Regions from separate parts of the Paraburkholderia caledonica genome, predicted to be linked through region 1. Evidence: riboswitches for the same ligand, from Rfam matches in the RefSeq annotation. Region 1 holds a riboswitch; each other region holds the start of a gene.
What was found. Region 1 has a riboswitch for cobalamin ahead of H281_RS0114765 (oxidoreductase). Riboswitches for the same ligand answer to the same signal wherever they lie in the genome.
Positions count from the first base shown of each region.

Region 2: another riboswitch for cobalamin. It lies ahead of cobA (uroporphyrinogen-III C-methyltransferase); the one in region 1 lies ahead of H281_RS0114765 (oxidoreductase).
Region 3: another riboswitch for cobalamin. It lies ahead of H281_RS0100695 (TonB-dependent receptor domain-containing protein); the one in region 1 lies ahead of H281_RS0114765 (oxidoreductase).

Region 1 covers NZ_KB911037.1:454,207-457,476, reverse strand. Annotated here, with positions in the region: gene H281_RS0114765 (oxidoreductase) at 1-1,329, opposite strand, end outside; cobalamin riboswitch at 1,413-1,598, opposite strand; gene H281_RS34665 (bifunctional cobalt-precorrin-7 (C(5))-methyltransferase/cobalt-precorrin-6B (C(15))-methyltransferase) at 1,684-2,943, shown strand; gene H281_RS0114755 (cobalt-precorrin-5B (C(1))-methyltransferase) at 2,949-3,270, shown strand, end outside.
Region 2 covers NZ_KB911056.1:8,057-11,326, forward strand. Annotated here, with positions in the region: gene cobW (cobalamin biosynthesis protein CobW) at 1-176, opposite strand, end outside; cobalamin riboswitch at 334-614, opposite strand; cobalamin riboswitch at 705-949, shown strand; gene cobA (uroporphyrinogen-III C-methyltransferase) at 1,180-1,947, shown strand; gene H281_RS0133545 (cobalamin biosynthesis protein) at 1,944-2,366, shown strand; gene cobO (cob(I)yrinic acid a,c-diamide adenosyltransferase) at 2,363-2,965, shown strand; gene H281_RS0133555 (cobyrinate a,c-diamide synthase) at 2,968-3,270, shown strand, end outside.
Region 3 covers NZ_KB911034.1:139,355-142,624, forward strand. Annotated here, with positions in the region: RNA gene ssrS (6S RNA) at 51-232, opposite strand; gene H281_RS0100685 (cell division protein ZapA) at 395-709, opposite strand; gene H281_RS0100690 (ATPase) at 706-1,062, opposite strand; cobalamin riboswitch at 1,280-1,560, shown strand; gene H281_RS0100695 (TonB-dependent receptor domain-containing protein) at 1,653-3,270, shown strand, end outside.

The DNA of each region.
Region 1 (3,270 bases):
GAGATTCAATGCGTCGGCTTTGGTATCCGCGAGGCTTTTCGCGCAGCCAGTGGAACCGGCGCACGCGATCAGGTGCGTGATGGCTTCGGCGCAATCGCATGCGAGGCCCAGCGGGTTCAGCGCGGCAAGCACAACGGGCACTGAGAGCGTCCGGATATCGGGCAGCAGCACGCTTTGCCACGGCGTGATGCGCAGCGTGCCGTCGCCATGTTGTTGCGCGAGCGCGGCGAGGCCGTGCAGCGTGGTCGCATCGATACGGCCGAGCGGCGGTTGACCGCCGGCATGCCATGTATCCGCGGCGCGTTGCGCATGTGCGCCGAGGCGCAGCGAGGCATCGGCGGTCGTGCTGCGACGCCAGTCGCCGAGCTTCGCGTCGCGTGTCAGTGGAAAATCCACGTAGGTTTGCGCATGCTGCAATATCGCGTCCGCCGAATGGGTGTCGAGCAGATGACGCATACGCGTGGCGTCGGCAGCGGCAAGATCTAGAAACGTATGCAGCAGCGCGCGCACGAGCGCCGGAACTTGCGACGGCAGCACCGAGGCCAACGCGCCTGTCGCATCCGCATGCGATCTTTCGGACGAGTTCGCAGCGTTGCCTGATGACGATGGCGACTTCCCGCCGATGTGCGTGTTTGCGCTCGCGTTTGCATCCACGGTCGTGCAGCCCGCGAGCCCGAACACGAAGCGCACCGCACCGGCCGAATCTTGTGCTGCCGCGAGCCACACGTCATGCGGGTGGTCCACTCTCGCGAGCCGCTCGCCGCCGTCGAGCAATAACGCGAATTTCGGCGATAGCGCCGCAAAACGCGGTTCACTTTGCAGCAGCGTGAGAAGGGCGGTGCACAGAGGTCTGGTGTCGAACAGTGCGCACGGGTCGCGTCCGGCAGCGGGGCTGATCATGACGTTGCGCACGTCGTCAGCGGCGGCGGCATCGAGGGCGTGCGCTTTTCGATCGTGACCGTGATCGTCTTCGGCGGAATCGGTCGGCGCTCTATCGCCCATTCTTTCAGAGCCGCTTGCAGCGCCCGGTCCGAGCCCCGCATCGATCAGCTTGGCGACCAGCGCAGCTTCATGGCCGGCCCGAACACCGCGCAATTGCAGATTCGCGCGATTCGTCAGTTCGATCACACCCGCCGTATGCTGCGCGCTCGCGTTGGCGATCGCCTCGGCCTGAGCCGCGCTCAATTCGCCGCCTGGCAGCTTGATCCGACAAATACCGCCGTCGCGCGCCGCCACGATCCGCAGCAGGCCCGGACACGCCGAGGGCCGCAGCGCAGATGCCGCGTCGGGCAAGACAGTGGAGGGCGAAGCTGGATTCAAGACGGACACCGGGTTAGCGTCGCGCGACGGCCCGAGCAAGCGGTCAAAACGGCATTGCTGCGGCATCGGTACACCCCGCCCGATGTTGGCTGGCACGAACAGTCTGGCCGGCAGGTCTCCTGGCTGGCAGGTCGTCGTCCGCTGCGGCCTTCCCGGTTGAACCAGTGGCGCCAAGCGCAGGCGGACTCGCTGCATACAGTTGCGGGGGCAGCCACAGCGGCAATCTTCCCGCTGTGTTCCCTGTTAGGCCCCGAAGGGCACCGGCGGCTGTATTATGCCTTTTTTCGGATAGCACAACGAGGCTGGACGCTTTGACCGGCGTGGCGCAGTGCATTGTTTGAGATACAAAATGAGGAAGGGTGCATGTCGGCGTGGCTGACGGTAGTGGGCATTGGCGACGACGGCTTCGCCGGTTTGGGGCGGCCCGCACGGCGTGCGTTGCTCGAGGCGTCGGTGATTTACGGCGGCGAACGTCATCTGTCGATGTTGCCCGCGCGGCTGGCCGCGCGGCGCGCCGAGTGGCCGCGCCCATTCGATCTCGCGCCGCTTCTGGCCGAGCGCGGCGGTTCGGTGTGCGTGCTGGCGAGCGGCGATCCGATGCTGTTCGGCGTCGGCGCGACGCTGGCTCGGCAGTTGCCGGCCAGCGAACTGCGCGTGTTGCCCGCGCCGTCGTCGTTATCGCTCGCGGCGGCGCGGCTCGGCTGGCCGTTGCAGGATGTGGCCACGGTGTCGGTGGTTGGGCGGCCGTTGCCCACGCTGAACGCTTATTTGCATGACCGCGCACGCGTGTTCGTGCTGAGCGCGGACGAGCGCACACCCGCCGCGCTTGCCGATCTGCTGAGCGCGCGAGGTTTCGGCGCAACGCGGATGACCGTGTTCGAACATCTTGGCGGCGACGACGAGCGCCGCATCGACGGCCGCGCGGATCAATGGTCCCCGGGCGATGTCGCCGCGTTGAACCTGGTCGCGCTCGAATGCCGCGCGACCGAAGGCGCGCCGCGCCTGCCGCTCACCTGCGGCCTGCCCGACGACGCGTTCCGTAACGACGGCCAGCTCACCAAACGCGATGTGCGAGCGATCACGCTCGCGCGACTCGCACCGACGCCCGGCGAATTGTTGTGGGACGTGGGTGCGGGCAGCGGCTCGATCGGCATCGAGTGGATGCGCGCGCATCCGACTTGCCGGGCGATCGCCATCGAAGGGCACGCGGAGCGTCAGCGCTTCATCGAGCACAATCGCGATGCGTTGGGCGTGCCGGGCTTGCAACTCGTAGCGGCCCGCGCGCCGCAAGCGCTCGAAGGGTTGGCCGCGCCGCACGCGGTGTTCATTGGCGGCGGCGTGACGGTGCCCGGCGTGCTCGAAACGTGCTGGGACAATTTGCGCGACGGCGGCCGGCTGGTCGCGAACGCGGTCACGCTGCAAGGCGAGGCGGCGCTTGCCGCATGGCGTGACAAACATGGCGGAACGCTCACGCGAATCGCGCTTGCGGACGCTCAGCCGCTCGGTGGCTTCGATACGTGGCGGCAAGCGCTGCCGATCACCTTGTACGATGTAGTGAAGCGTTGCGCTGCCAACGGCGTCCATAGTGTTGCCGATAACCTCAACGCTGCTTCATCGGCGTGACGCTCATGCGCGACGAAACGCCTGAACAACCCGCACCGCTGCGCAGCGGCTACACGACCGGCAGTTGTGCAACCGCCACGTCGCTGGCGGCCGCGCGTCTGCTGCTCGCGGGTGTGGTCAGCGAGGTGGCCGAAATCGTGTTGCCCAAGGGCCAGCATGTGCCGATGCCGCTCGTGTTCTGCCGGTTGACCGATGACGGCGCCGAAGCCGGCACGATCAAGGATGCCGGCGACGATCCCGATGTCACGCACGGCGCCGTGGTGTTCGCGCGCGTGCGTCTGGTCCCTGAGCCAGGTGTGGTGTTCCGCGCCGGGCCGGGCGTGGGCA
Region 2 (3,270 bases), on a different contig from region 1:
ATGCCGCAACCCTTAAGGATTTCGCCGTCGATACCGAGTTCGCCGAACTCGTTGACGATCACCGCGATGCGCTTGCCGCCCGCGTGCTGAAGAATGTGCCGCAACAGAGTGGTTTTGCCGCTGCCGAGAAAGCCCGTGACAATGGTGACGGGGATCTTGCGCATTTGAGTTTGCATCGTGAGGTCCATCCCAGGAGTTGCAGGCGCCGGCCGGCGTAGTCCGCACGCATGAGGTCCAGCGCGTGCCTCGGGCATGAACGACGGCCTTGCTACAACAGGAAAAACGCAGAAAACGGGTGTGAGGGCATGAGCGCAGCGCCGCATCCCCGCGACGTTCGCCCTTCGTGTTCCGGCCGGTATCCGGGCTGGCGAAAGCGCCGCTTCCCCTTCCCGGACGAGTGATTTCTCGCCCAGTGGTGATATGCCCACGCGGCCTTGCGCGTGGACACCGAAGCCGGCACTGCGACGCCACGCAAACCGCCGTGACGTCACTTTTCGCTTACCGTTGCGGGGGCAGCACAGGTTGACCCAAACCGTGACAGGCGGGCGCCCTGTTTCCCGTTTAACTGCATGCGCACGAGCGCGCACACGAGCACCAGAAGTGCGTGCGAGTTTAGGCCGACCGTCTGGCGCCGTCAAGGAAACGCGGGCCCGGCGCGCTTATCGCACGGGCTTCTCCGCTTATCGCACGGGCTTCTCGTGTGCTATCGTATGCGCGCGTTTGGTGCCCGCACATGCATTCGCGTGTGCAGTTAAACGGGAAACAGGCAGCGCTCCCGCGCTCAATCTGTGCTGTCCCCGCAACGGTAAGCGACCTGCGGTGCAATGTTCATGCTGCACCGCGCATGCGTTTTCGATGCCACTGTCCGATACATTCGAATGAATGCGGGCGGGAAGGCAAAGCGCGTGAGGCCGCCAGCCCGGATACCGGCCAGATGCGGAGGCGACCGTGCGTTTCTCGACGTCACGTCGCCGGCAGCCGGAATCCGCGAGGGACGGATGTGAAGGCGCTGAAGCACGGCGAGGCAGCCGGGTTCGCACCCGCGCGTGCCGTCGTGCGTGAAGACACCGCTTGAATGACTTCGATCTCCAATCACCTGGGCTCGTTCGCGCGCCGCACTGCATGGCGCATGCCGGCGGAGCGCGCAACGTCGTTGCCGTGCACGGTTAGCGAGGCGCGATGACACGCGCGTGGCTGATCGGCGCAGGGCCCGGCGACGTCGAACTGATGACGTTGAAGGCAACGCGCGCCCTCGCACAAGCCGACGTGATACTCGTCGACGATCTCGTGAATCCCGACGTGCTGCAATTCGCGCGCGCCGACGCGTCCATTGTTTACGTCGGCAAACGCGGCGGTCATCCGTCGACGCCGCAAGAAGGCATCGTCGCGCAAATGCTCGATCATCTGCATGCTGGGCGCAGCGTCGCGCGACTCAAGGGCGGCGATCCGTTCGTATTCGGCAGAGGCGGCGAAGAGCAGCAGGCGCTGCATGCGGCCGGAATCGAGGTGGAGATTATCAGCGGGATCACAGCCGGAATCGCGGCGCCCGCAGCTATCGGCATTCCGGTTACACACCGCGATCATGCGCAAGGCGTGATATTCGTGACCGGCCACGGTGCGGGCAGCAGCGAGCCGGATTGGGGCGCGCTCGCCGCCACCCACATGACGCTCGTCATCTACATGGGCATGCGGCGGCTGAAGGATATCGTCAGCGCATTGCTCGCAGCCGGCATGCGCGCCGACACGCCGTGTGCGGCGATCGAATCGGCTACGCGTCCGGAGCAACGCCATGCGCTTTCGAGGCTTGGTGAATTCGCCGATGCCGTCGCGCGCGCGGGACTCGGCTCGCCTGCGATCGTGGTGATAGGCGGCGTGGCGTCGCTCGCGCTCGCGCGTGCCGCCGCGGCAGGCTCATCAGATGCGGCATCTTCGCCGGACGCGAAATGAAAACGCTTAGCGTGGGCATCGGTTGCCGCCTGCATACATCGGCGGACGAGATCGAAACGGCGGTGCGCGCCGCGCTCGGTTCGCACACGTTCGAACAGATTGCAACGGTAGCCTCTATTGAAACGAAAGCCGACGAACCGGGCCTGCTGGAGTTCTGCGCGCGTCACGGGTTCACGCTGCAAGTGTTCAGCCGCGAGCAGATTCTCGCGATTGGCGTTCACGAACCGTCGGCCGCCGCACGCGAGCATCTCGGCGTGGACGGCGTATGCGAACCGTGCGCGTTGCTCGCGGTGGCCGCCGGTTGCACCGCACATCTGATCGCTCGCAAAACCGTTTACGCTGGTGTCACCGTGGCGATCGCATCGACCGCACCAGCGCCAGCACACAGTGTCACCACCATCTCACAGGACCTTCCATGAAGACCGATCCCGAATCGCATCAACGCATGACCGAACGCCGGCGCGAAGGCCACGAAAAGAAGCAGGCCAACGCGACCGTCGAAAAGGGCCTGCTGATCGTCAACACCGGCACCGGCAAGGGCAAGACAACCGCCGCTTTCGGCATGGCCGTGCGTGTGCTCGGCCACGGCATGAGGCTTGGCGTCGTGCAGTTCATCAAGGGCGCGCTGCATACGTCGGAGCGCGACTTCCTCGGCGCGATTGCCAACTGCGACTTCGTGACGATGGGCGACGGCTACACCTGGAACACGCAGAACCGCGACGCCGACATGGCCACCGCACGCAAAGGCTGGGACGAAGCACGCAGGATGATCGAAAGCGGCGACTATCAGATGGTCATCCTCGACGAACTGAACACCGTGCTCAAGTACGAATATTTGCCGCTCGACGAAGTGCTGTCCGTCATCAACGCGCGTCCGGCGATGCTGCATGTGGTCGTGACCGGCCGCCACGCGCCCGATGCGCTGATCGAAGCGGCCGACCTCGTCACCGAAATGCGCATCGTCAAGCATCCGTACCGCGAGCAAGGCGTGAAAGCGCAGCGCGGCGTGGAGTTCTGAACGTGTCCGCCTGCCCTGCGCTCTTTATCAGCGCGCCCGCGTCGGGTCAAGGCAAGACCACGATCACCGCGGGCCTCGCGCGCTACCATCGGCGACTGGGGCGGCGTGTGCGCGTGTTCAAGACCGGGCCCGACTTTCTCGATCCGATGATCCTTGCGCGCGCAAGCGGCGCGCCCGTGCTGTCGCTGGATCTGTGGATGGTCGGCAAGGACGCCTGCCGCAATCTTCTCGCGCAGGCGGCGGACGACGCCGATCTGATCCTGATCGAAGGCGTGATGGGCCTCTTCGACGGCACGCCGAGCAGC
Region 3 (3,270 bases), on a different contig from region 1:
GGAGCCCAAACAAAAACGGCACCGGACAGTAGTCCGATGCCGTTCCAAATAAGGTCCCCGCCTTGGCCGCTAGGCCGGCATCCTGAACCGGGGGTTCAGAATTGGTCGCAGTTAGCAGCACTTCGGGTACATCAGACAGAGTGACGCGCACGCCCGTGCTACAAATTTCCGCAACCGTGCACATGGCATTGGTTCAAGGAATATATGACCTTGGCGAACCAGGCAGGGAAGCTAAACCGATGAAGCTAAAACCATTCAGGTGAAACGTTTGCCGAGTGTGCTCGTGCATGCTCTCACGCGCTTTGCTCAGCTGCTACGTGTGCCACCTGGTTGAATCTGCAGCCGACCCGAAGACCGGCCACTTCTACTTCCAGACACGTTGCAAACTTGCTGCTTACTGCATGGTGTACTGCTCGATCACAGTACCCAGTTGTTCGTTCATTTGATGCATTGTACGCCTGATTTCTTCAGCGGGAAATGCTTCTCCGTGACGCACGCTCGATTGCAGCTTAAGCAGTTCCGATGCCAGCGACAGCGCGGCCATGACAGCAATACGATCCGTGCCGCGCACGTTACTGTTATTGCGGATCTTCGACATTTCGGCGTCGACTCGTGCGACTGCTTCAAGCAGCGCGCCTTCCGTTTCCGGCGAGCAGGCGAGACGATAGGGCACGCCGAGAATCGATACTTCGATCTGCTTGGTGGTCATGCATTTTCTCCATGGCGAGTGGCGTCGCTCTCCGCTTCGACTTCATGCTGAGCGGGCTCGAGCAGATCGAGCTGGTTGTCCGGCTCGTTGTGCCCGCGAGCGCGCGGCAATTTTTCGAGGATCGCATTGAGCCGCACTTGAGCGTCGTCGATCTTGGCCGACAGCGCGTCGCACTCCGCTTGCAGTGCATCGCGTTCCTCGCGAACCATGGCAAGTTCCGTGCGCGTGGCTTCTGCCTCGGCGCGCGACTGGGCGAGCTGCTCTTCAAGCGCAACGCGCGCTTCGTTGTGGCGCTGGCTGATCGCTATCAGCTTGCCGATATTCTGTGAGAGTGTTTCGAGTTCGGTGAGCATGTGCTGCGTCCTCTAAAGACCTCGCATTTTAGCGCGGAATGCCGCACGTTCCGACATTTGTCTCGTTTCGAGACGTAACAACACCGCTTTATGCAGGCTTTTTTCGACTGAAGATGAAAAAGTACTCGTGTGTCACAGATCGCGTCGGACAATACTCTGCTCCTGTCCGAATCATCGCTGTCGTGACCCGCATTCTTGACTGGCCCCGAGGCCGCTCATACACTGGCCGCACTCTGGTGCCCGCGCGCGCAATTCATTGCGCGTGCAGTTAAACGGGAAGCAGGGCGCGCCGTTCACCTGAACGCGCGAACCTGCGCTGCCCCCGCAACGGTAAGCGACCGCATTCGCTTTGCACTTCGTGCTTTGCAGTTCGCGTTTGCAGTTCGATCCCCATCGCGTGTTCCAGTTCAACATGCGAGTGTGCCACTGCGCGTCACGCGTGGGAAGGCGGGATCGAGCGTCGTCAGCCCGGATACCGGCCAGAGGGAGAGGCGCGCGCCCGCGAAATGAAGTCAAAAGCGCTCGCGCCTCGTTACGCGACGGCCTGCGGGGAAGCGGGCCGCGCACGCCATCCACGGGAAACTTCACTCATGCTGTCCCCTATCGCCCGCGCGGCGCTGCTCGCATTTGCAGGGCTGCCGCAGCTCGCGCATGCGCAAGCCGCCGACAGTTCGCCTGCGCCGTCGGTTGCAGTCGCACCGGTCGCGCCTGTTGCTACGAGCGCTGTATCCGTCGCTATCGCCGAATCATCACCTGCTGTTTTGTCGCCCGTCGTCGTCACCGCCGAGCGCGGACCTCAAGCGCTCGCCGACACGATTCCGCAAACGTCGCTATTCGATCAGCAGGACATTGCCGACACCACCGCAACCGATCTGCCGGGTCTGCTGCAACTCGCGCCCGGCGCGCAAATCTCGCGCACAGGTGGCCCCGGTTCGACAGCAAGCCTGTATCTGCGCGGCGCGTCGTCGACGCAATCGCTGATTCTCATTGACGGTGTGCGCGTCGATTCCGTGAGTCTCGGCACCGCGCAAATCGCGCAGATTCCGCTCGATCAGGTCGACCACGTCGAAGTAGTGAATGGCAACGTGTCGGCCTTGTATGGCTCGGGCGCGATCGGAGGCGTGGTTCAGGTGTTCACGAAAGACGGCGGCGATCATCCGCCGCGTTTCAATTTTTCCGTGGGCTACGGCAGCTACCACACGCAGACGCAACAGGTGGGCGCGAACGGCGCGTTGGATAAGGACGGCCGCACGACCTTCAACATCTCGCTCGCGCGTTCGAAAGACGACGGTTTTTCCGCGCTCAATCCTCGTGAGGCGCCGAATGCGAACCCCAATGCGAACGGCTATCTGAACGAGAGCATCTCCGCTTCGCTGCGCCATAAGTTCACCGACAACTGGGACGCGGGCGTCCGCTATCTGCAGTCGAACGGCAACAACAGCTACGACAATGCGTACGGCGAGCCGACCGATCTGAACAATCTGTACACGAAAGTGCGTCAGTTGTCCGCCTTCGCTAACGGCAAGCTAACGGACTGGTGGACCACGCACTTCATCGTTGCGCAAGGCGACGACCGCAGCGTGTCGAACACCAACGGTCTGTATAACGGCCGCTTCGACACCGACAATCGACAGTACACCTGGCAAAGCGATTTCGCGCTGGCCGCGCAGCAGAAACTGCAGGTCGGCTACGAGCATCTGGACCAGAGTCTCGACTCCGATACATTTGCCGCGCCCACTCGTCATGTCGACTCGGGCTTCGCCGGTTATACGGCACGCTTCGGGCGCAACCAGATACAGGCTAACCTGCGGCGCGACCAGTACTCCGATTTCGGCGGAGCGAACAGTTACTATCTCGGCTATGGCTTCGACATCACGTCGCGCTGGAAGCTAAGCGCAAGCTATTCCTGTTCGTTTCGCGCACCGAGCTTCGACGATCTGTACTATCCGCTGAGCGGTAATCCGTCCATTCAGCCGGAGCGCAGTCATTCGATCGAAGCAGCGTTGCAGTACGCATCCAATGCGCTCGGTGTGATGCGTTTGAGTGCTTTCCAGACGCGTTATTCGAATCTGATCGACTATGAACAGGTGACGCCGGGGATCTATCTGGCCGAAAACGTGGGCCATGCAAAAGTGCAAGGACTCGAAGGATCGTGGAGCGGACGTGTAGGCAAGACCGATGTGCGCGCGTCGGTGACGCTGCAAAATC